DNA from 3 places in the Paenibacillus sp. sgz302164 genome. Region 1 is predicted to be linked to each of the others. Evidence: predicted binding sites of a transcription regulator. Region 1 holds the regulator's gene; each other region holds the start of a gene.

Region 1 (7,736 bases):
CCTTCCGGGGACGCCGTTTTCATACAAGCACTTATCGATTCTTTAAGCAATGTCGCTTTGGTTACCAACGGCCGAATGCTCGTGCTGTTTACATCCAACCGGATGTTAAAGCAGATTCATGCCGGCATGAAGGAGCGGTTAAAGCCGCATGGGATTACCGTGCTTGGACAGGGCGTAGACAGCGGCAACCGCAGCAAGCTGACCCGCATGTTCCAGGACCACCATTCCTGCGTGCTGCTGGGTACAAGCTCGTTCTGGGAAGGCGTGGACATCCCGGGCGATGCGTTGTCCTGCTTGGCTATTATTCGGCTTCCGTTTCAGCCTCCGAATCACCCGCTCATTGAAGCCAAATGTGAAAATATTAAAAAGCGGAACGAAAATCCGTTTATGAAATTTTCCGTGCCGCAGGCGGTCATTCGTTTCAAGCAAGGATTCGGGCGGCTCGTGCGGCGGGCTACGGATAAAGGAATCGTTATTATTTACGATACCCGCGTTATCGATACGCAGTACGGCAAATATTTTCTTTATTCGCTGCCCGGTCCGAAGATTGAACATATGACGACGGAACAAATGATTCCAAGAATTGAGGAATGGATGGGGGAGGCGCAGCGGTGAAGACACAAAAAATATCCGAAGCTGTAGTCCGCCGGCTGCCGATTTATTTGCGGTTTTTGAACGAGCTGGCGATGAAAAATATTATGACGGTCTCGTCGCAGGATCTGGGGCAAAAGCTCGATTTGAACCCCGCGCAAATCCGCAAAGATTTGGCCTATTTCGGGGAATTCGGCAAAAAAGGGATCGGCTACGACGTCGGCTATCTCATCGAGAAGATCAGGCAGATCTTGAAGCTGGACCGCCATATCCGGGTCGCTCTGGTCGGGGCGGGCAACCTGGGGCGGGCACTGTGCAACTACAACACATATTTGCGCAACGATATGAAAATTGTCGCCGTATTCGACGCGATGCCCGAGAAAACGGGCGAGACGATCAATAATTTGATCGTGCAGCCGACGCACGAGCTGAAAGAAGCGATATCGCGGCTTGGCGTCAGAATCGGCATCATTACGGTACCGGCAGCGGAAGCGCAAAATGTGGCGAATCAATTCGTCGAAGCCGGCATTGAAGCGATTCTTAATTTTGCTCCGGTCATCATTAAGGTGCCGCCCGAAATCCGCGTGCACCATGCCGATTTCACGACCGAGCTGCAGAGTCTGGCCTATTATTTGGACTAGGCCAAGACTCCGGCCGCAAAGGCCCTAAGGGCTCGCGCTATGCGGAAACTTGCAGCAGGACGCAGGGGAAAGCTGCAGAAACCTGCAGAGGAGAAACGAACCAGTGGAAACTCGCGGAAACCTGCAGGAACCCGCAGAAAACTGCAGAAGAGAAACAAAACCCTGCAGAAGCCTCCGGAAGCTGGATCGGCGAAAAACTCGCATGGCAGCAGGCAGTACATTTGCTTAGCAACGTGGAGAAAACCTGCAAAAGTACAGTTTTTTGCTCGCTGATGCGCTGGATACGAAAAATTCCTGCAAATGTGCAGGCTTTTCGCCGCGAACATGGGCTGAGAATCGTTTTTAGCGAAAATTCCTGCACAATCGCAGGCTTTTTGCCGAAATGAACCATTTCTGCTGAAAAAGCCTGCACTTTCGCAGGTTTTTTCTGTGCCAGGCTGCTTGTTCCAACGCCGTAACCCGTACAGGAGAGAGCCGTAGGTTACTGAAGAGTGATTGTGCCCCTTTTGGTTCCTCTACCCCGTTACTTTATCAACAGTCTGGTTTTCTACCCGTAATATGATGCGTCTCTCCAATGTATGTTTTCTCAGCAGCCTATATTTTAACGAAAATAATGTACTCGTTTCCAACTTTTACGCTTTTAAAGCTTGAAATTGTTTCAGTAGACGATTGTTTTCATTCTGTGGGGGTAACGTCTACGGCGTCATGGGAGTTTTGTAGTTTTTTCCGGCTGTCGAGCCAATTCGTTTCATTGGCGCGAAGTGCCGTCTTTGGGCGGACGGCAAAAAGAAGCGGAAACCGGTGAAAGTTCGGTTTTAAAACCGCTCCTGATTGCGAAGGTCAACAAACAAATACGCGATCTTGTGCGCACATCTAACGTACTGTAGCCATTCAATTCGACGCTGAGAGCGGCTATCGCAGAGCGTTAACAAGCGGCTCGTAAAACAACGCAAGCAGCGCACAAGCGCACGTTCCAGAGCGCAAGCAGCGCACAAGCGCCTCACTCCACAGCCGTATACAGCGTTCAAGCGCTCGCTCCACAGAGCAAGCAGCGCGCAAGCGCTCGCTCAACAGCGCAAGCAGCGCGTATGCTGCTCGCTCAACAGCGCAAGCAGCGCGTATGCTGCTCGCTCCACAGAGCATGCAGCGCACAAGCGGCTCGCTCCACAGCCGCATTGCAGCGCCCCGCCGCGCTTTGCAAAAACAACAAAAAAACCGAGCCATAGCGGCCCGGGTTTTTCATCTAAAACAACTTAAACAACACGAAGTAAATCGAGTAAGACAAGACGATGCTGATCGGGATGGTAATGACCCAGGTCATGATCATTTTGCCGACGGTTGCCCATTGGACTTCATGGAAGCGCAGGACGCTTCCCGTTCCGATAATGGACGATGAAATGACGTGCGTCGTTGACAGAGGCATCCCCATATGGGTGGATGCTTGTATAATGATCGACGATGTCAAATCGGAGGCGAAGCCGTTGATCGGCTCGATTTTAATAATTTTGCGGCTGATCGTTTTGATGATGCGCCAGCCGCCGATGGACGTTCCGAGGCCCATGGCTGTAGCCGCGGCGATTTTTACCCACAAAGGCACATCCAGATCCGTTTGATAACCCGCTGCAACAAGCCCGAACACGATGATGCCCATCGCCTTCTGCGCGTCGTTGCCGCCGTGGGAGTAGGACAGCAGCGCGGCTGACAGTACCTGCAAAGAACGGAACATCCGGTTCAGCTTGGAACGCGAAGTGTTGCCCGACCAAAGGATGATGTACTTAATCAGGATCATGATCACAAAGCCCGCTGCAAAAGCAATGATCGGCGATAAAATGAGGATGATGATAATTTCGGTGAAACCGCCCCAGTTCACGGAGCTCATGCCTGCTCCGGCAATTACCGCACCGGCCAGGGAGCCGAGCAGCGTATGCGAGGAGGAGGAAGGAATGCCGAAATACCAGGTCACAAGGTTCCAGATAATGGCGGCTATAAGCGCCGCGATTACAATTTCAACGCCGTGGTCGATTTTGGCCGGGTTGGCGATTTTGCCCCCGACTGTTTTGGCGACTTCGGAAGAGACGATCGCTCCGACAAAGTTCAGTACCGCAGCCATAACAACGGCGACCCGGGGGTTTAACGCTCTTGTAGAGATGGATGTTGCAATTGCATTCGCCGTATCGTGAAATCCGTTGATGAAGTCAAACAAAAGTGCGAGCGCCACGATAACGATTAGATAGGTTAACATGTTTTCCTCCTAATCCGTTTCCTCAAGAGTACCGAAGAACGACACTCTCCAGAATGTTGGCCACATCTTCGCACGCGTCCGTTGTTTCTTCCAGTCTTTCATACACTTCTTTGAGCTTGAAATCTTCATAAATATCTTTTTTGGCGAGAAAAATTTGCCGTATGCCTTCGCGCATCAGCCGGTCTCCGTCGTTTTCCAGGCTATTGATGGCAACCGTGTGCTCCGTAATTTGCATGTACTTTTTCTTGGCGAGTAGTTTGAACGCATCCAGCATATGTTGGCAGGAATCGACGATAACCGCGGAAAAGTCTCTCATAAATTGATCGGTATGCGAAATGCCGAGGTAGTCGAAGCGGGCGATCGTGGCTTCAATGCCGTCCGTGACATCGTCGATTTTGGAGGCGAGCTCCATGATGTCTTCGCGGTCCAGAGGAGTGATGAACACTTTGTTCAGTCCTTTGAAAATCTCATGCGTGATCGAATCGCCTTTATGCTCCAGGTCGTGGATGGCTTTTACATAATCGACGGGCGGTTTCTCACCCATCATCGCCGTACGGAACATTTGAGCGGTTTCCAAGGCATTCTCGGCAGACCCGATGAGAAGCTGGAGAAAATCGACGTCCCCTTTTCTAGTAAATAACGTTGTCATAAAACCCTCCCAATATTTTCTATATGTACAAAATTTTGATCGATTTTTGCTACAAAACAGACCAATTTGTTGAAAACTCACGAAGTTAAAAATATCATAACATTTATACGGAAAGCAATGCTAAATAACTTGGATTTTGCATTTGCCGGTTTTCTTGATTTTACGGGTGCGAAGTTGTACATTGGAAAAAGCGGTGTTCGTTAGAAGAATGCCGGGAGAGGAACCTTTACCTATGAAAAAAATGTGCATACGCAACGGAATATTTGTAACGGCGGATTCGTCCAGACCTGTTGTCAAAGGATGGATGGTTATCGAAGACGGCCGCATTGCTTATTTGGGCGAACAGGCGCCCCCTGCCGGAGAGCAGTACGATGAAGTGATAGACGGCACAAACAAGCTGTACATGCCGGGTCTGGTGAACACTCACGGCCATGCGGCGATGTCGTTGCTTCGCGGATACGGCGACGATTTGGCTTTGCAAATTTGGCTGGAGGAGAAAATGTGGCCGATGGAAGCCAAATTTTCTTCGCAGGATGTAAAATGGGGCACTTTGCTGTCCGTCGTTGAGATGATCAAAGGCGGCACCACAACTTTCGTCGATATGTACGACCATATGAACGAGGTTGCGCAAGCCGTCGAGCAATCGGGGATGCGCGGCTGCCTGACGCGGGGCGTCATCGGTCTGTGCCCGCCGGAAGTTCAGGATGCGAAGCTGAAAGAGGCGACCGAGTTTGCAAAAAGCTGGCACGGCAAAGCCGACGGCAGAATTACGACGATGATGTCTCCGCATGCGCCTTATACATGCCCGCCGGATTACATTGAGCGTATCGTGCAGGCAGCGCATGATTTGGATCTTCCTATACATACGCATATGTCGGAAACGAATCGGGAAGTTCAGGCCAACGTGGAGCAGTACGGGCTGCGTCCTGTCGCCCACCTGGAAAAGCTCGGCGTATTCAGCCGGCCGACGCTCGTCGCCCACGGGGTGCATCTGACCGATGAAGAAATCGAAATCGTGAAAAAGTACGATGTGCGGATTTCCCATAATCCGGGAAGCAATTTGAAGCTGGCCAGCGGCGTTGCCAGAGTGCCTGAACTGCTTCGCGCAGGTGTGAAGGTGTCCCTGGGGACGGACGGCGCGGCTTCCAACAACAATTTGGATATGTTTGAGGAAATGAGGCTCGCCGCCTTGATTCATAAAGGCGTTTCCGGCGATCCGCTCGCGGTGCCTGCCGCCGAGGCGCTTCAGCTCGGAACCCGGATGGGTGCCGAATCCATTTGGTTGGACCGGGTAGGACAGCTTGCGCCCGGTATGAAGGCCGATTTCATCGCGCTGGATATCGATCAGCCGCATTTTTTGCCCAAGACGGATTTCGTGTCTCATATTGTTTATTCCGCATCCGCCAAAGACGTTGTCGATGTGTGCGTAGACGGCAAATGGATCGTCCGCGGCGGCGAATGCCTGACTTTGGACGAAGAAAAGATCAAGCGCGAATTCGAGCTTCGTTTTGAAAAGCTGATCGGGTAACGTCCGTTCCCGGGCGGCTGCAGAAAGGGGAGCGGCATAAGTGAGCTGGAAAAGAATCGTGATGTTCGGCGCGTTTATCGTTTTGACGCTTGTTGTTGTTATCAGCCGTTTTTATCTCAACGTGCAGAACACGCACTGGGATGCGAACAGCCAAGCTGTGGAAACCGCTTATGAGAAAACCATTTTGACCAAAGCGACAAAAGTGGAAGCTTTTTACGGTGACGAGCCGTTCCAAATCGTTCGGGGCGAAGACAAAATCGGCCAGCCCGTCATCGTCTGGATCTCGGACAAGGAAGTTCATACGGAGATGGCCGCAGAAGCTTTTACGGAAGAGCAAGTGCGCGAAAAGATGCTTAAAAAAGATAGCGCCATCGACGTGCTGCGCATTTTACCGGGCAAACTGGGCGCGCAGTACGTGTGGGAAGTGTTTTACAAAAAGCAGGATGCGAATGGAGAACGCTATTTTTACGATTATTACGCTTTTAAAGACGGAACTTTTGTCGATACGTACCGGCTCAGCCTGCAATAGGCTGGGCTTTTTTTTCTTTCCACACTTTGTATAAGGAATAAGTATATCGCTTATGATATACTCTTCGTATAGCGAGCTGGTAAACAAAACAAAATAGACTATAGAAAGGGGGACGTTGTCTGATGAAGCTGCGTCTCTTACCTGTTGTCATAAGCGTCATCGTATCTTCCACAGTATTGTTCGGTGGTTGGTTTGCATATAATAGTCTGGCTATGGAAAATCCGTTATCCGACATTGTGACCGCAACGACCGGAGTGGAAAGCTCTGCGATACAATTGGACAGCGATCAGGTAAATATTACTTTAACTTTGAAGCCCGATGCCGATTTGCGCACGATCGTGAACCGCATTTCGAAGGAAGGATCGTCGATCATCGGCAAACGGACGGTTCATTATAATCTGCAGTCCAAAACTTCTGCGGAACTCGATACTTGGTGGTCGAAAGCTTTGTTTGACGTCGCCCAGGCGATGGAAACGAAGCATTATGCCGATGTTCCGAAAACATTGCAAAGCTACGCGGGTCAGCTTGCGAATTTGAAGGTCGATACGGAAATGGACGAACATTACGTATACGTTCGTTTGACGGACGGCGATTCCAGTAAATTCGTGATGCTCCCACGGACTCCGGGAAAGATAGGAGTGTGGCCGAATGAGTAAATTGGGCAAAGAGATTTGTATCGGATTCGTTCCGGTTCTGCTGATTTTTCTCGTATTTATCGGGGTTAACATTGTTCCCGTGTTGTTTGCAGGCGTACTTGGCATCTCCTTATATTTGATGATTCGCAGCCGCGGCGGCTTAGGGCTGACGGCCGGCGGCGAACGCAAAAGCAAAAACCGCACGCCCTCTTATTTGACCTTCGACGAAATCGGCGGTCAGGACCGGGCCAAGCGCGAGCTGATGGAGGCTCTTGATTTTCTCATCAAGCACGATCAGATTCAGAAGCTCGGCATTCGGCCGCTGAAAGGCATTCTGCTTACCGGGCCTCCGGGCACCGGGAAAACGCTGATGGCCAAAGCGGCGGCTCATTATACGAACTCCGTGTACCTTGCAGCGTCGGGAAGCGAGTTCGTCGAGATGTACGTCGGCGTCGGCGCAAGCCGCGTCCGTGACCTGTTTAAAGAGGCGAGAGCGCGTGCCGCCAAGGAAGGCAAGGACAGCGCGATCATCTTTATCGACGAAATCGACGTCATCGGCGGCAAAAGGGACGGCGGCCAGCATCGGGAGTACGATCAGACGCTGAACCAGCTGCTTACCGAGATGGACGGCATTCATACGAACGATGCGCCGAAAATTCTCATTATGGCGGCGACGAACCGCAAGGAAATGCTGGACAGCGCGCTGCTGCGCCCGGGCAGGTTCGACCGTCATATCGATGTCGATTTGCCGGACAAGAAAGGCCGTTTGTCCATCCTGCACATCCATAAGAAAAACAAGCCTATGGCCGAACACGTATCGCTCGACAAAATTGCCGAGCAAACTTTCGGGTTTTCGGGAGCGCAGCTGGAAAGCGTGCTGAATGAAGCGGCGATCTACGCGCTTAGGGAGGACAAGGAAGC
Region 2 (7,736 bases), on a different contig from region 1:
ACGTTCATCGGTCGTTGTAACATTACATCAGCAGATAATTGAAGACCGCGCGACTGCATCTCAACCGTTTCCGGCAAGTTCGCATTAGCAGTTTTAGTGGAACCGTCAGGTCTCCTGGCTTGATGATTAATCTGCATATGTACCTCTTTCAATTGAATTGATGATGTTCATAAGAACCAAACAGAATACGCTCCGGAAACACCGATCTTAATAACTTCATTGTAAAACAGTTCATATGACTAGACAAGAACTTTCCCTCTTCCTCCATCATTTAGGCCTGCTCGTGCTATTGAAGCCTCGAAATGAAAACAAAAAGAACGGCTGCTTTATCAGCCGTTCTAAAGGGGAATTGTCCCATAAGTTTTTTAGCACTCAAAATTGTGTCAAGTCCCGGTACGCTGCTGAAATAGCGCGTGCTCCCAGTCTTTTTCCCTTTCCAGCTGCCACAACCGCCAATAATAGCCTTTGCGCTTCAGCAGTTCCTGGTGCGTGCCTCTTTCGCACACCGAGCCGTCCTGCAGCACGATGATTTCATCCATGCGTTCAACCAGACCGGACAATTTGTGCGTGATCCACAAAACCGCTTTATCTTTCAGCAAAGCGTCCATGTTGTCGACGAACGCTTTTTCGGTCAGCGCGTCCAGCCCTGCGGCCGGTTCGTCGAACAGCACGGCCGGAGCCTGCCGCAGCAAAGCCCGCGCGAGAGCGAGACGCTGACGCTCGCCGCCGGACAAGCGGTCTCCCAGCTCGCCGATGACCGTATCGTAGCCGTCCGGCAGCGCCGCAAGCGTCTCGTCGATTAACGCAAGCCGCGCCGCGGCCCGCATTTCCTCCTCCGACGCCTCCGGCCGGCCGAGCTTCAAATTCGCGGCGGCGGACGCGTTGAACAGCTGCACCTTTTGCGAAACAACCGCAAATTCGCAGCGGACTGCCTCCTCCGGCAAGCCTCTCAGCTCTTGCCCGTTGATCGTTACGGATCCTTCCGTATACGGACGCATCCGCAGCAGCACTTGCAGCAGCGTGCTTTTGCCCGCTCCGCTCTCGCCGACGACTGCGACGCTTTTGCCCTGCCGCAGCGTCAAAGACAAGCCGCGAACCGCATAAGGCTCCCGCGGGCCGTAGCGGAATGAGAGATCGCGGATGCGCGCCTCCCAGCCGCCGGCCGACCGCTCCGGCCCGGTCCCCGCAGCCGCGGGCGCGGCCGCAGGCTCGGCTTGGCGGCACTCGTCCGCCAGGCGGAACAGCCTGTCGGCCGACGACATCGTCTGGCCGATGTGCTGGAACGCGGCAGGCAGCGCCATGACCGGCTCGAAGCAGGCCAGCGCCATCATCGCGAGCGCCGGAATGGCGAGCCCTTCAAGCCGCCCCGCGCCGGCGAGATAAACCGCGGCCAGCAGGACCAGCCACATCCCAAGATGCGCAGCCCCAAGCATGGTTCCGGCGGCATAAGCGCCCAGCCTGTTCTGGGCCGCCTGAAAGGCGTTCGACCGCTCCTGAATGTCGCCGATCCGGGCCAGCCGGTCGCTCATCCGGCCGAACAACGTCAATTCCTTCATGCCGGCGATCAAATCCGCCATTTCCGCATTCATACCGGCCCGCGCCTGCACGACGCCTTCCCCGTGCCGCCTTCCGAGGCGGGCGCAAATCCAAGGGATGCCAATTCCGGCCGCAACCATCATCCCGCCCAAGATGCAGGCCAGCCTCAGATCGTGAGCGGCCATCACCGCAAAGCCGAGCAGCCCTGTCAGCGAAGCGACAAGCGGCGGAGCGAGCACGCGCAAATATAAATTTTGCAGCTGCTCCACATCGCCGGTAATCGCGTTCAGGACATCGCCGCTGCGCCGGCTTTCCAGCAGCGCCGCTCCCCGCGGCTCCAGGCTTTCATACAGCCAGACGCGGACGCGGTGCAAAACCCTGAAAGTGAGATCGTGGGAAACGAGTCGCTCCAAATACCGCAGCACTCCCCTGGCGATGCCGAAAAACCGGACGCCTACGATCAGCGTCCAAAGCATCAGCACCGATTCGGGGCGAAGCGCCGACCGGGCGATCAAATAGCCGGACGTCCCCATCAGCCCGATGTTAGCCGCCACCGTCGCAAAGCCGAGCAGCGCCGCCAGCGCCGTCCGTCCTTTATACGGACGGACAAACGCCAGCATGCGGCGGAAGGTGCCCCTGCGGGCCCCGGCCCCGGCAGCGCCGCTGCCCTGTCCGTCCGGCGCTGCCGCCTCAGCGGCGCCGGCCCATCGACCGGGTGCCGCGCCAGGCGCCGCAGCCTCCGGCCCGGCGTCCCCGCCATCGGCAGCGCCGCCAGTGCTGCCGCCACCCGCGCCCGCATGAATCATGCGGGCGTACAGCCCGCCGGCGGCCAGCAGCTCGGTCGGCCGGCCCATCTCCGCGATGCGCCCGCCGTCAAGCACGATGATGCGGTCCGCACCCTGCACCGTATCCAGCCGGTGCGCCACCGTAACGGACATGCGGCCCTGCAGCAATGCATCGAGCCCCTTCCTGACGGCGGCTTCATGAACAAGGCCGACGCCCGACGTCGGCTCATCCAAAAGCAGCAGCGGCGCGCGTTTCAGCAGCGCGCGGGCAATCGCAAGGCGCTGCACCTGTCCGCCGGACAGGCGGACGGAATCGCCGACCGCCGTCTCCAGCCCTTGCGGGAGGCGGTCTATAAAATCAACGCCTGCCGCGCGGAGCGCCGCGGCAATCTCGGCATCCCCAGCCCCGGGGCTGCCCAAAGTCACGTTGTCCCCGAGTGTGCCGTGGTACAACCGGGGGTTCTGAGCGACGCCGGACAGCCGGCTGCGCCACCAATCCATCGACAGCTCCGCCATGTCGATGCCGTCGATCAAAATGCGCCCCGACGTCGGCCGGACGAAGCCCTGCAGCAAATCGAGCAGGGTGCTTTTGCCCGCTCCCGTCGGCCCGACAACCGCTATCCGCTCACCCGGCTCCAGCGTGAACGTAATATCCGCAAGCGCCGGCCCCGCAGCATCCGGATACGACACACCGACCGCTTGAAACTCGATCCGGTGCCCCCGCGGATTCTCGGTGCCCCGCTTCGCCCCCGGACGCTCGACAAAACCCGGCGGCTCCGTCTCCAAAATGTCCATGATGCGCGCCGCAGCGGACATTCCGTTCGTGCTGGCATGGAACTGGGTTCCCAGCGTCCGAACCGGCGCATAAAACTCCGGCGTCAACAGCAGCACCAGAAAAGCATGCTCAAAGCCGATTTCCCCGGCAATAAGCCGCAAGCCCAGGAAAACGGCAACGACAGCCGTACTGAGCGTGGCGAACAGCTCCATGACGAATGCCGACAAAAAGGCCAGCCGCAGCGTGCCCATCGTCGTCTGGCGGTAATCTTCGCTGATGCGGGCGATAATTTCGATTTGCGCCCGGCTGCGGTTGAACATTTTTAACGTAGGCAGGCCGCGCAGCACATCCAGAAAATGCCCGCTGAGCAGGCCAAGCGTCTTGAACTGCTTGCGGGCCTTCGATTTGGCGGTCAGGCCGACCAAAATCATAAACAGCACGAGCAGCGGAAGCGTAACAGCCAGCACGATGGCCGAGATCCAGTCCAGCCCCGCCACGACGCAAAATACTGCGACCGGAATCAGCATGGACAAGGCGACCTGCGGCAAATAACGGGCCAGATACGCTTCAAGCTGCTCGACGCCTTCATATGCCGTCCCGATCAGCTCGCCGCTGCGCTCGCCTTTGGCGTAGTTCGGCCCCAGCTCCGAGAGCTTGCGCAGCAGCCGCCCGCGCAGGTCGCTTTTGATCCGCAGCGCCATGCGGGCGGATACTTGCTCGCCCGCCGCCTGGACGACCGCTCTGAGCGCGATCAGGCCGAGCAGAATGCCGAATGCGGGAAGCAGCCCCTGAAGGCCGAGCCCGCCGAGAAAAGCTCTGTCCGCAATCCGGGCGATACCCGCCGCCTCCAAAATAATGAGCATCCCGCCTGCCGCGCCGAGCGCGATACAGACCGCGAACAGCGCGCGGGTTCCCTGCACTTTGGCAAACAACCGGCTCATCATGTCAGTACTCCAAATGGTCCTTGACGCTGACCCGCTTGCGGAATACCCAGTACGTCCACGCCTGATAGGCGATGACGATCGGAACCGTCGTAAGCGCGATAATCGTCATTACTTTTAGCGTGTACTCGTTGGAAGCCGTATTGTAAATCGTCAGCGTCCACTCCGGGTTGAGCGAGGAAATCATCACCCTTGGGAACAGCGACATGAACACCGTCACGGTGGACAGCGCGATCGTGAGGCCGGTCATAATGAACGCCCAGCCGTCGCGGCCCGCCTTCAGGAAGAAATGAACGGACAGCAGCGCCATGCCGGCGGTCAGCGGCACCATGCCCGGGATGATCCCGTCGCGCGTGAACATATCCGTCTCCACGTAGCTGAGCACAACGAACAGCAGAAGCGCCGCACTCGTCCAGGCGCCGACCCGGTTCGCAAAACGGCGGGCGCGATCGCGCAGCTCCCCTTCCGTTTTGAGCGACAGAAACAGCGCTCCGTGCAGCAAAAACAACAGCACGATGCTGACACCGGCCATTACCGAATACAGCGAAATCAAATCCCAGAACGAACCTACGAAATTCGTATTGGCATCGATCGGCACGCCTTTCATCAAATTGGCCAGCGCGACGCCCCACAGCAGCGGAGGCAGCAAACTGCCGCCGAAAAGGATCCAGTCCCACATCGTTCTCCACTTCGGATTTTCCAGTTTGCTGCGAAACTCGAACGCCACTCCTCTTCCGATCAGCGCCAGCAGCATCAAAAACAAAGCCATATAAAATCCGCTGAACAAGCTCGCGTACCAGCCCGGAAACGCCGCGAACATCGCGCCGCCGGCCGTGATCAGCCACACCTCGTTGCCGTCCCAGACCGGGCCGATCGTATTGATCAGCACGCGCCGCTCCACATCGGACTTGCCGAGGAAAGGCGTCAGCATGCCGACGCCGAAATCAAAACCTTCCAAGAAGAAAAACCCGACAAACAGCACGGCGATTAAAACAAACCATAAAATTTCCAGCATATGTTGACGTTCGCCTCACTTTCCTTTTTTCACTGCGCCTCCGCCAATTCTAGAGATAAGAGACGGCTCCCTTATTCGGGCTAACCTGCTTATGCTTAAGCTGCGACTCGTCGTCGGCGCCCTTGCGCACGAAATGAACGACAAGATACACGAACGCCGCAGCCAAAAGTCCGTACACGAGCGTAAATCCGATCAGCGAGGTCGCTACCATGCCCGTGGAAACGAGCGGCGATACGCCGTCCTCCGTTTTTTGCAAGCCGAAGACGAGCCATGGCTGGCGCCCTACCTCGGTCATGATCCAGCCTGCCGAATTGGCGATATAGGGCAGCGAAATGGCGGGTATCATCCATTTCAGGTAGATGGCGCTTCCGGCCAGCCGATTGCGCAGCGCCGCATAAGTGCCGAACATGCTGAGCAAAATCATCAGCACCCCGGCCGCAACCATGATGCGGAAGCTCCAAAAGGTCGTTCTGACCGGCGGGATGTAGTTGCCCGGGCCGTACTGGGTTTCATATTTTTTTTGCAGCTCATTCATGCCGGGCACGCTTCCGTGCAGTTTATTATAGGAAAGAATGCTCAGCGCATAAGGAATTTCAAGCTGATACTTGTTTTCCTTTTTGGCAGGGTCGATGAAGGCAAAAACCGTCCACGGAGCGCTGTCTCCCGTCGTTTCCCACAATGCTTCCGAAGCGGCCATCTTCATCGGCTGGGATTTCATCAGATGCTGCGCCTGCTCGTGCCCCGCTACAGCCGTCAAAAAGCTGGCTATCAGCGCAACCACGATTCCGATCGTAAAAGAAGATTGAAACAGCTCCGTCTGATGCTTGCGCAGTATTTTGTATGCGCTGATGCCGGTCACGAACAACGCCCCTGTCGCAAGCGCCCCGTAAACAACGTGCGGGAACTCGACCCACAACTGCGTATTGCCCAGCAGCGCAAAGAAATCCGTCATCTCCGCGCGCCCGTTCCGAATCGCATAGCCGACCGGCTCCTGCATGAACGAGTTGGCGCTTAGAATCCAAAGCGCGGACAGCGTCGTGCCGAAGGCGACAAGCCAGATGGAAGCCAGGTGCACTTTTTTGGGCAGCCGGTCCCAGCCGAAAATCCAGATGCCGAGAAATGTCGATTCGAGGAAAAACGATACGAGAGCCTCCACTGCGAGCGGCCCGCCAAAAACGGCCCCGACAAACCGGGAATAATCCGCCCAGTTCATGCCGAACTGAAATTCCTGCATAATCCCCGTTACGACGCCGACCGCGAAATTGAGGAGAAACAATTTGCCCCAAAATTTGGCCATCATTTTGTATTTGTCATCATGTTTCACTACGTACAGCGTCTGCATAAAAGCGATCAAAAACGCGAGCCCGATCGATAGCGGGACGAAAAAAAAGTGATAAACCGTCGTTATTGCAAACTGCCATCTGCTCCAATCCAAAGCGTCCAAAATAACGCCCCCCTTTCTTATGATCATGATTATAGGGAGGATTCGGACGCATTCATGTGACGAAAATCACAATATAAAGCCGATTTATGGCAAAAAAGGCACATCCCTAGCACAAAAACAAAAAAGACCCCATGGACCTAGATCCATGGAGTCATTCTGCTGCGTCCGTATTCATTTTGAACAGCGTGCCGCCCACTGCTTTGTACCACGAGCCGTGCAGCCATTTGGTCATTCCGCCGCCGTAGCCCAAATCGATCGATGCCGCTTGACCTGGCGCAATCAGAAACAATTGCTTGTCGAACGTGTAGGTTAGCGTGCCGTCAGGAGCCAGCTTGTCGATCTTCGGTCGGTCCACGTCCACTGGCAGGTAAGTTGCCTGCGTCACTGAGCCTGAAGGCGACTGCACATAAATTTGCCGGGTCCCGTCCCCCGACTGCTTCGTAAAAGCGATCCAGCCCTGCGCGATTTCATAATCGGCGTGGGGATAAACGTACGTGCCTTGCGGCGCAGCCGGCCCAAGCTCGGTGATGACGCCGTCCCGCTTCTTCAGCAGCTTGCCGCCTTCCCCGATGAAGACGATCGTGCGCCCGTCCCATACCGGATTATAGCTGGCACGCTCCCGGTGCGGAATGATGAGGCTGCTTTGCCCTTGCGCATAGCGGTAAATCTGCGTCAGTTTGTCTCCCCGGGCCGTCCCCGAGTAAACGAACTCGCCGTTTATGTTCAAGCTGGCGCCGTAGGCGGACGTGCCTTGAAGGGGATATTTCCGCGCTTCGCCGGTCGCTGAATCGATCCAGTCAACCCGGTGCGTACCCGGCCGCAGCACATAGCTGCCCGCGACCTGGAGCCTGTCGCCGCCGTCGCAGCACGTTTCAAAATAGTTCAGCCCCGTGTCCGCCGCCGAGCCGTCTTTCCAGAGCAGCGTATGAGCGTAGCCGTCCCCGTACAGTCCCGCGGTGAACACGGCGCCTGACGGAGTAAGCTTTGCGCCTATTTTATCGGGCTTCGCGTATACAACCGTATCGGGACCGCCCTCGCCATCCAGCAAATGGAGCCTTTTATCATAAGCTGTATACAGGATCCGGTTTTCGTCGAAATCGTCGATGACGCCCGGAACTTGCCGCAGCTTGACCAGCCGCAGGCCATTGTCCGCATACAAAGTATGATAAAGGGTTCTAACTCCGCCGCCCGCCGCATCCGATACCTCGGCTTGCAAATAAACGATCCGGTTCCGATAAGC
Region 3 (7,736 bases), on a different contig from region 1:
TTTTTATCCCGTACGATATGAACACTTTTGGGACAGCTCCTATATTTCATGCAAACCTGTAAAACAACCCTGAATAGTCGACTTTAATTCAAATTGAAATAAATAGGCGGGTATAATTCCTTATAAGCAGAAATAATTAAGGCGATAAACAAACGTGAATCGATTTTGGATGATATCTTCATTCCAAAATGGAATAAAGGTGCTATAATGAATGTAATAAGGTTGTACGCTAAGGAAGGTGACATCGTGATGAAACAACAGTTGCAGCGGATTTCCATGCTGGTGAGCATATTTTGGGTGTTTTGCCGAATCGGCCCTTCGACCTTCGGTGGCGGCTATGCGATGATCCCGATCATTGAAAGGGAGATCGTCAAGAAGCGCAATTGGCTCAAGGAGTCGGACATGAGCGATCTGATTTCCATCGCCGGTTCCGCGCCGGGGGGAGTGGGCGTCAACTCAGCGGCTTTTATCGGCTACAGGCTCTCCGGGGTCGGCGGCGCGGTTATGGCGGTGCTCGGCATTACGCTTCCGCCGGTTGTCATCGTGTTCGCTTTGAGCTCGATGTACTCTTTGTTCAGCGCATTTCCAAAAGTTGAAGCTGCCTTGAAAGGCATTCACGCGGCAATTATCGCACTTATATTGATTGCAGCCTATAGAATGGCCAAATCGTCGCTGATCGATAAAACGACCGCTACGGTTGCAGTCGTTTCGCTAGGGCTTTTGATCGCAACGCCTATTCATCCTTTACTTATCATTGCGGTTGGGATTATCGCTGGCGTGCTTGCCGTGAAAATCAAGTCCATGCTCGGAGTCAGCGCGCCGTTCGAGAAAGCGAGCGCTCCCGATCCGAAGCCGGAAATCATGTTTCCCGAATACTACATTTAGCCATAGAGGTGAACTGGGATGTGGCAGTTATTTTTCACATTTTTCAAAATCGGCTGCATCTCCTTTGGCGGCGGCTATGCAGTCATTCCGCTAATTCAGAATGAGGCTACGAAGTACGGCTGGGCGGACAGCGCCCATTTTCAGGAAATCGTTACATTGGCCGGCATGGCCCCGGGCCCGATCGCGACCAATACCGCGACACTTGTCGGCTATCACGCGGAGGGTTTGGCGGGGGCTATTGCGTCGACGCTGGGCATCGTGTTCCCGTCGCTGCTTATTATTATCCTGCTGGCGGCTTTTTTTCAAAAAATGCACGAGCACCGCTGGGTCAAATCGTCCTTCTACGGATTAAGGCCGGTAGTAACCGGCCTGATCGTCTACGCCGCGCTGCATTTCGGCTTGAATGCGCGTATGGGCCTGACGTGGTCGACGTTCGCCACGCTGCTCATTTGCGCAGGCTGCATTTACGGCGTGCTGAAGCATAACATGCATCCGTTCATGGTCATCGTCGCTTCCGGACTGGCAGGCATCATCCTGTTCTGATGCCAGCCAGCTAACTGGCGCTTTGGCCATTCGCCAATTCATGGCGAAACAACATGTTGACCGAAGACCGAAGACCGACCCGACCGACTTCACCAGGGCTGAACCACTGGCAGCAAAAGCTGCCGATGGGGCAGCCCTGTTTGCTGTGGCAACTGTGATCTTTTTCACTTACAATACGGTTTCGCTGTTCTAAAGTTGAGATATCGTAACCCATTTTAACATAGCAAGGGAGTGAGGGAGATGCTGACCGGAGTCATTTTGGCAGGCGGAGCGGGCCGCCGGATGAAAGGGGAGCTGAAAGCGCTGCTTCCTTTTGCAGGCGAGCCGCTGATTATTCGACAAATGAGAATGATGAAGCCACTGTGCGATGAGCTGATTGTCGTAACGAACGATGTCCGGCCTTTCCTGCCCATGCTCGACCGCTCGGTTCGGATCATAACGGACTACTACAAGGCTCAGGGTCCGCTCGTCGGCATGCATGCGGCTTTGTCTCTGGCCAAACATTCGTCCGTGTGGGTTGTCGGCTGCGACATGCCGTTTCTTTCCTGCAAGGCGGCGGAGCTGCTGTGGGAGCGGAAAAAGGACGGCTTTGACGCCGTCGTGCCTTTGGTTGCCGGAGGGTTGTATCCGCTTCACGGCATTTATGACCGCAAGTGCAAGGAGGCGATCGTCGGCCTGCTGCAGCGGGGGGAGACGAGAATGTCGGCGCTGCTCAACCACATTTTTTGGGGGGAGCTGGATGACCGCTATTTGCAGGAGCGCGATGTGGGATTGAATTTCGTCGCCAGCATCAAGACGTCTGCCGATTACGAAGCTTTGCAGCGCATGGCCGTCCCCCAAACGTAAAGGTAACGGATTGTTCATATTTGCTCGATGTTGTTGTGACCGATATCACAGAGGGCGGGGATCAAGGACACTAAAATGTAGGTAATGAGAGGCTGGACCACAAATGGAGGGGAAGATGACATGGATAACAATAAGGAAAAGGCCGAACCGGTTTTGAATGGAACGTTTGCCGCCGTACTGCTGCTGGGCGCGTTTTTGATTGCAAGCTGGGTTGCCGTTTATTTATTGTTTATTTCCAGAAACTAGAAATGTGAAGGGTGGATCGCCATGCATATTCACAAGCTTGAAAAAATTTGGTTGACCATTGGCATCTCTATGCTGTTCGTGTTTCTCGGCGTGCTGGGCGTGTCCGCTTTTGCCATGGGCGTCAAGCCCCCGAGCGAGCACCATCACCAGATCGATCCGGCCAAGCTGAAGGAAACGGCTCCTTTTGACAATCCCGGACTCCGCAAAATCGGGGACAACGAGTACGAAGCTGTGATGACGGCGTTCACGTTCGGGTATGCTCCGGACAAAATGGAGGTGCCCGTCGGTGCGAAAATCAATTTTATCGTGGCAACCCAGGATGTCGTGCACGGATTTGAAATTCCCGGCACAAACGTGAACATGATGATCGTGCCCGGCGAGGTCAGCCATGTGAGCCATACGTTCACAAAGCCGGGCGAGTACCTCATCCTGTGCAACGAATACTGCGGCGGGGCGCATGAATTTATGAAAACGACGATTATCGTCAAATGAATTCGGGACGCAAGCAAAAGGGGGTGGCAATGGTCATGAAAGTAGCGCATTTGCACGGAAACGGCACGAAATTCGATCTGAAAGACGGGAAGCTCGTCGTCGCGCACATCATCGTGGCGTTCATCGCTTTGCTGATCGGCGGCATCGCCGGGCTGCTGCAGAGCATGGTCCGCAGCGGGACGGTCAAGCTGCCGTACGGAATCGGCTATTACGAGCTGCTGACGGCCCATGGGGTATTGATGGCGCTCATTTTTACGACTTATTTTATTATCGGCTTCCTCTATTCGGGCATTTCTTATACGCTTGGAGGCAAGCTGCTGCCGATTGTGCGCCGCATGGGGTGGGCGGGCTTCGCCTTAATGACGGCCGGCACGGCCATTGGGGTCGCGATGGTTTTGGCGGGCAAAGCCAGCGTGCTTTACACGTTTTACGCGCCGCTCAAAGCTTCTCCGTATTTTTACATCGCATTGGCTTTGGTCGTTGTCGGGAGCTGGATCAGCGGCTGGGGCGTGTTTTATCAGTACAAGTACTGGAAAAGAACGAATCGGGGCGAGATATCTCCACTGTTCGCCTTCATGTCCGTCGTCACTTTTCTCATGTGGCAAATCGCCACGCTGGGCGTAGCCGCCGAAGTGTTGATCCAGCTCATACCGTGGTCGTTCGGCTGGGTGGAGACGATTAACGTCATGCTGAGCCGCACGCTGTTCTGGTATTTCGGACATCCGCTCGTCTATTTCTGGCTGATGCCGGCCTACATGTGCTGGTACGTGATCATTCCGAAAATTATCGGCGGCAAAATTTACAGCGACGCTTTGGCGCGGTTGTCGTTCATTTTGCTGCTGCTGTTCTCGATTCCGGTAGGCTTTCACCATCAATTGATGGAGCCGGGCATCAGCCCTTTCTGGAAATATTTGCAGGTCGTGCTGACCTTTATGGTCGTGGTTCCGTCGCTGATGACGGCGTTCTCCCTGTTCGCCACATTCGAATTGAACGGGCGGGCCAAAGGGGCTACGGGCTTGTTCGGGTGGGTCAAGGTGATGCCTTGGAAGGATGTGCGTTTTTTCGCGCCGTTCATGGGCATGCTGATCTTTATACCGGCAGGGGCGGGCGGCTTGATTAATGCGAGCAACCAGATGAATGCGGTCGTTCATAATACGCTGTGGGTGACGGGGCATTTTCATTTGACGGTTGCGACGAGCGTGGCGCTGACGTTTTTCGGCATTGCGTACTGGCTGCTTCCGGCAGTGACGGGGCGCGTGCTGACCCCGCGGATGAACAAACTTGGCTTGATTCAAACGGTTATCTGGTGCATAGGCATGTTCTTTATGTCCGGTGCGATGCATATAGTGGGCCTGTTCGGGGCTCCGAGAAGAACCGCGTACACCACTTATGAAAATCATGCGGACGCGGCAGGCTGGACATCCTATTACGTATGGATGGCGATCGGCGGAACGATTTTGTTCATCGCGGTGCTGATGATGGTGTACAACGTATTCGCGCTGCTTCGCGCGCCCCGGGGGGAGACGGAGTATCCGATCGGCGAGCCGATGGAGCAGGCGGAAGCGACCCCTGCTTATTTGGAGCGGTGGGGCGTGTGGATCGGCTTGTCAGCCGCGCTGATCCTCATCGCTTATACGCTGCCGCTGATGGATATGGTGACGAATCCGGCACCGGGTTCCAAAGGATTTATTACCTGGTAACGACAGGTGATGCAGGAAAAGAGAAGGCATTTCGGCTTGTCAGCCGGGGAATGCCTTTTCTCTCCAAAGATATTGTGAAATAATTCACAATATCTTCACGAATATAGCCGCCTGCGAAGCTTCATTTGTGATTTTTCTCATAGTTGCAGCCCTCCAAAAGCGGTACTCTTTGTGTAGAAACAAACACAACATTAGGTTATTCACCCATTATTGATCATATAAAGGAGTGGAAGAAGATGGCAGTTAAAGAGAGCCAAGTAAACGTACAAATTTCCGCAAAAGACGAAGTGAACCAACTGGTGGCAAAAGCGAAGAAAGCGCAGCAAGCTTTCCTCGAGCTGAACCAGGAGCAGGTTGACGCCATCGTTCAGCAAATGGCGCTGGCCGGCATCGACCGGCACATGGTACTGGCCAAGATGGCCGTCGATGAGACCGGGCGCGGCGTGTACGAGGACAAAATCACGAAAAACCTGTTCGCGACCGAGTACATCTACCACAGCATCAAGAACAACAAAACCGTCGGCGTCATCGAGGAAAACGTCTATGAAAGCTACCGGATGGTGGCGGAGCCTGTGGGCATTATCGCCGGCGTTACGCCAGTGACGAATCCGACTTCCACCACGATGTTCAAAGCTTTAATCGCGATCAAAACGCGCAATCCGATCATCTTCGCCTTCCATCCGTCCGCTCAGCAATCGAGCGCAGCGGCGGCCAGAACTTTGCTGGAAGCCGCGGTCGCCGCAGGCGCTCCCGACAACTGCATCCAGTGGGTGCAGTACCCGTCCCTGGAAGCGACAGGGCTGCTCATGAACCATCCCGATGTGGCGCTCGTGCTTGCGACGGGCGGATCTTCGATGGTCAAAGCCGCCTACAGCACAGGCAAGCCGGCGCTCGGGGTCGGACCCGGCAACGTGCCGTGCTTCATTGAGAAGACGGCGAACCTGCCGCAGGCGATCAATGATCTGATTTTGTCCAAAACGTTCGACAACGGCATGATTTGCGCTTCCGAGCAGGCGGTCATTCTCGAAGAGGCGATCTACGCCGAGGCGAAAAAGCTGATGATCGACCAGGGCTGCTATTTCCTGAACAAGGAAGAGACCGAAGCCGTATCCAAGCTTGTGATCAACAGTGAAAAATGCGCGGTCAACGCCGTCATCGTCGGCCAATCGGCGGTCAAAATCGCCGAGATGGCGGGCATCAAAGTGCCGGCATCGACGAAAATTCTCGTCGCCGAGCTGGCCGGCGTCGGCGAAGCTTACCCGCTGTCCGCCGAGAAGCTCAGCCCTGTGCTGGCCTGCTACAAAGTGAAAACGGCGGAGCAGGGCATCGAACGGGCGGCGGAAGTGGTTCGCTTCGGCGGCATGGGCCATTCCTCCGTCATTCATTCGCAGAATGCCGATGTGATCGGCGCGTTCTCCGCGAAGCTGCAGACGGGGCGCGTTATTGTCAACTCGCCGTCGACGCACGGCGCGATCGGCGACATTTACAACACGAACCTGCCGTCACTGACGCTCGGATGCGGTTCGTACGGCCACAACTCGACGACCTCCAACGTCAGCGCGGTCAATCTGATCAACGTCAAACGGGTCGCCTACCGCACCGTCAATATGCAGTGGTTCAAAATTCCGCCTAAAGTTTACTTTGAAAAGGGCGCGACGCAGTACCTGGAAAAAATGCCCGACATCTCCCGGGTCATGATCGTGACGGACCCGATGATGGTCAAACTCGGCTATGTGGAGCGTGTCGAATACTATTTGCGCAAACGCCAACTGCCTGTCTACATCGAAGTGTTCTCCGACGTAGAGCCGGATCCGTCCGTGGATACCGTGGAACGCGGCAGACAGGTAATGGCTTCCTTCCAGCCGGACTGCATCATTGCGCTCGGCGGCGGCTCGCCGATGGATGCGGCCAAGGCGATGTGGCTGTTCTACGAATACCCGGATACGAGCTTCGATGCGCTGAAGCAAAAGTTCCTGGACATCCGCAAACGCGTGTACAAATATCCGCGGCTTGGCAACAAGGCGAAGTTCGTGGCGATTCCGACAACGTCGGGCACCGGTTCGGAAGTAACCTCGTTCGCGGTCATTACCGACAAGGCGAAAGGCAATACGAAATATCCGTTGGCCGATTATGAACTGACGCCGGACGTGGCGATCATCGACCCGGACTACGTGTACAGCCTGCCGAAAACGGCGGTGGCCGATACGGGCATGGACGTGCTGACGCATGCGATCGAAGCTTACGTATCGGTGATGGCTAACGATTATTCCGATGGCCTGGCGATGAAGGCGGTCCAGCTCGTGTTCCAAAATCTTGAAAAATCGTTCGCTACCGGCGATCCGGTCGCCCGCGAAAAAATGCACAACGCCTCGACGATTGCCGGCATGGCTTTTGCCAACGCCTTCCTCGGCATCAACCACAGCCTGGCGCACAAGTGGGGCGGCGAATACCATACGGCTCACGGCCGCACCAATGCGATCCTGATGCCGCACGTGATCCGCTACAATGCGCAGAAGCCGACGAAGTTCGCATCGTTCCCGAAATACGATCATTTCGTCGCCGATCAGCGCTACGCCGAAATCGCGCGGATGCTCGGACTTCCGGCCAAAACGACGGAAGAAGGCGTGAACAGCCTGATCGATGCGATCCGCAAGCTGAACAAATCGCTCGGCATTCCGGAGAAATTCCAGGATCTCGGATTCGACGCCCAACAGTTCGAATCGCGCGTCGACTACTTGGCCGACCGGGCTTTTGAGGACCAATGCACGACGGCCAACCCGCGGATGCCGCTGGTGACGGAGCTTGCCGACGTGTACCGCAAAGCGTTCTACGGCAAATTTGAATAACCGTTAATACCAATTGATAGGAGGTCACAAACATGGCGATTGAGGAAAAAGACATCGCGATCCAGGCCGGCAAAGCCGGCTCCTGGAAAGGGTTTAAAGGCGGCAAGTGGGAAAAAGCAGTCGACGTCAAGGATTTTATCGATAAGAACGTGGCTCCGTATCTGGGATCGGGTTCCTT

What was found. The regulator Rex, encoded in region 1, represses fermentation and respiration genes when NADH is low (regulators of the CRP and FNR family bind a similar motif). The targets are predictions, from matches to a motif close to TTGTGAAATATTTCACAA.
Region 2: AC0LWT_RS25090 (cytochrome ubiquinol oxidase subunit I) is a predicted target of Rex. The motif match lies at 6,551-6,568, and genes of this name have one in related genera.
Region 3: adhE (bifunctional acetaldehyde-CoA/alcohol dehydrogenase) is a predicted target of Rex. The motif match lies at 4,785-4,802, and genes of this name have one in related genera.

The regions. Positions count from the first base shown of each region.
Region 1 covers NZ_JBVYOL010000006.1:18,130-25,865, reverse strand. The annotation lists gene dinG (ATP-dependent DNA helicase DinG) at 1-615, shown strand, start outside; gene AC0LWT_RS11385 (redox-sensing transcriptional repressor Rex) at 612-1,232, shown strand; gene AC0LWT_RS11380 (hypothetical protein) at 1,270-1,644, opposite strand; gene AC0LWT_RS11375 (inorganic phosphate transporter) at 2,476-3,474, opposite strand; gene AC0LWT_RS11370 (DUF47 domain-containing protein) at 3,497-4,123, opposite strand; gene AC0LWT_RS11365 (amidohydrolase) at 4,356-5,651, shown strand; gene AC0LWT_RS11360 (cell wall elongation regulator TseB-like domain-containing protein) at 5,692-6,180, shown strand; gene AC0LWT_RS11355 (hypothetical protein) at 6,303-6,836, shown strand; gene AC0LWT_RS11350 (AAA family ATPase) at 6,829-7,736, shown strand, end outside.
Region 2 covers NZ_JBVYOL010000016.1:99,940-107,675, reverse strand. The annotation lists gene AC0LWT_RS25105 (hypothetical protein) at 1-137, opposite strand, end outside; gene cydD (thiol reductant ABC exporter subunit CydD) at 384-4,040, opposite strand; gene cydB (cytochrome d ubiquinol oxidase subunit II) at 4,042-5,052, opposite strand; gene AC0LWT_RS25090 (cytochrome ubiquinol oxidase subunit I) at 5,102-6,496, opposite strand; gene AC0LWT_RS25085 (hypothetical protein) at 6,648-7,736, opposite strand, start outside.
Region 3 covers NZ_JBVYOL010000002.1:205,760-213,495, forward strand. The annotation lists gene AC0LWT_RS04380 (chromate transporter) at 250-885, shown strand; gene AC0LWT_RS04385 (chromate transporter) at 904-1,428, shown strand; gene mobA (molybdenum cofactor guanylyltransferase) at 1,669-2,274, shown strand; gene AC0LWT_RS04395 (cytochrome c oxidase subunit 2A) at 2,395-2,520, shown strand; gene AC0LWT_RS04400 (cytochrome c oxidase subunit II) at 2,542-3,012, shown strand; gene AC0LWT_RS04405 (cbb3-type cytochrome c oxidase subunit I) at 3,048-4,712, shown strand; gene adhE (bifunctional acetaldehyde-CoA/alcohol dehydrogenase) at 4,949-7,558, shown strand; gene pflB (formate C-acetyltransferase) at 7,591-7,736, shown strand, end outside.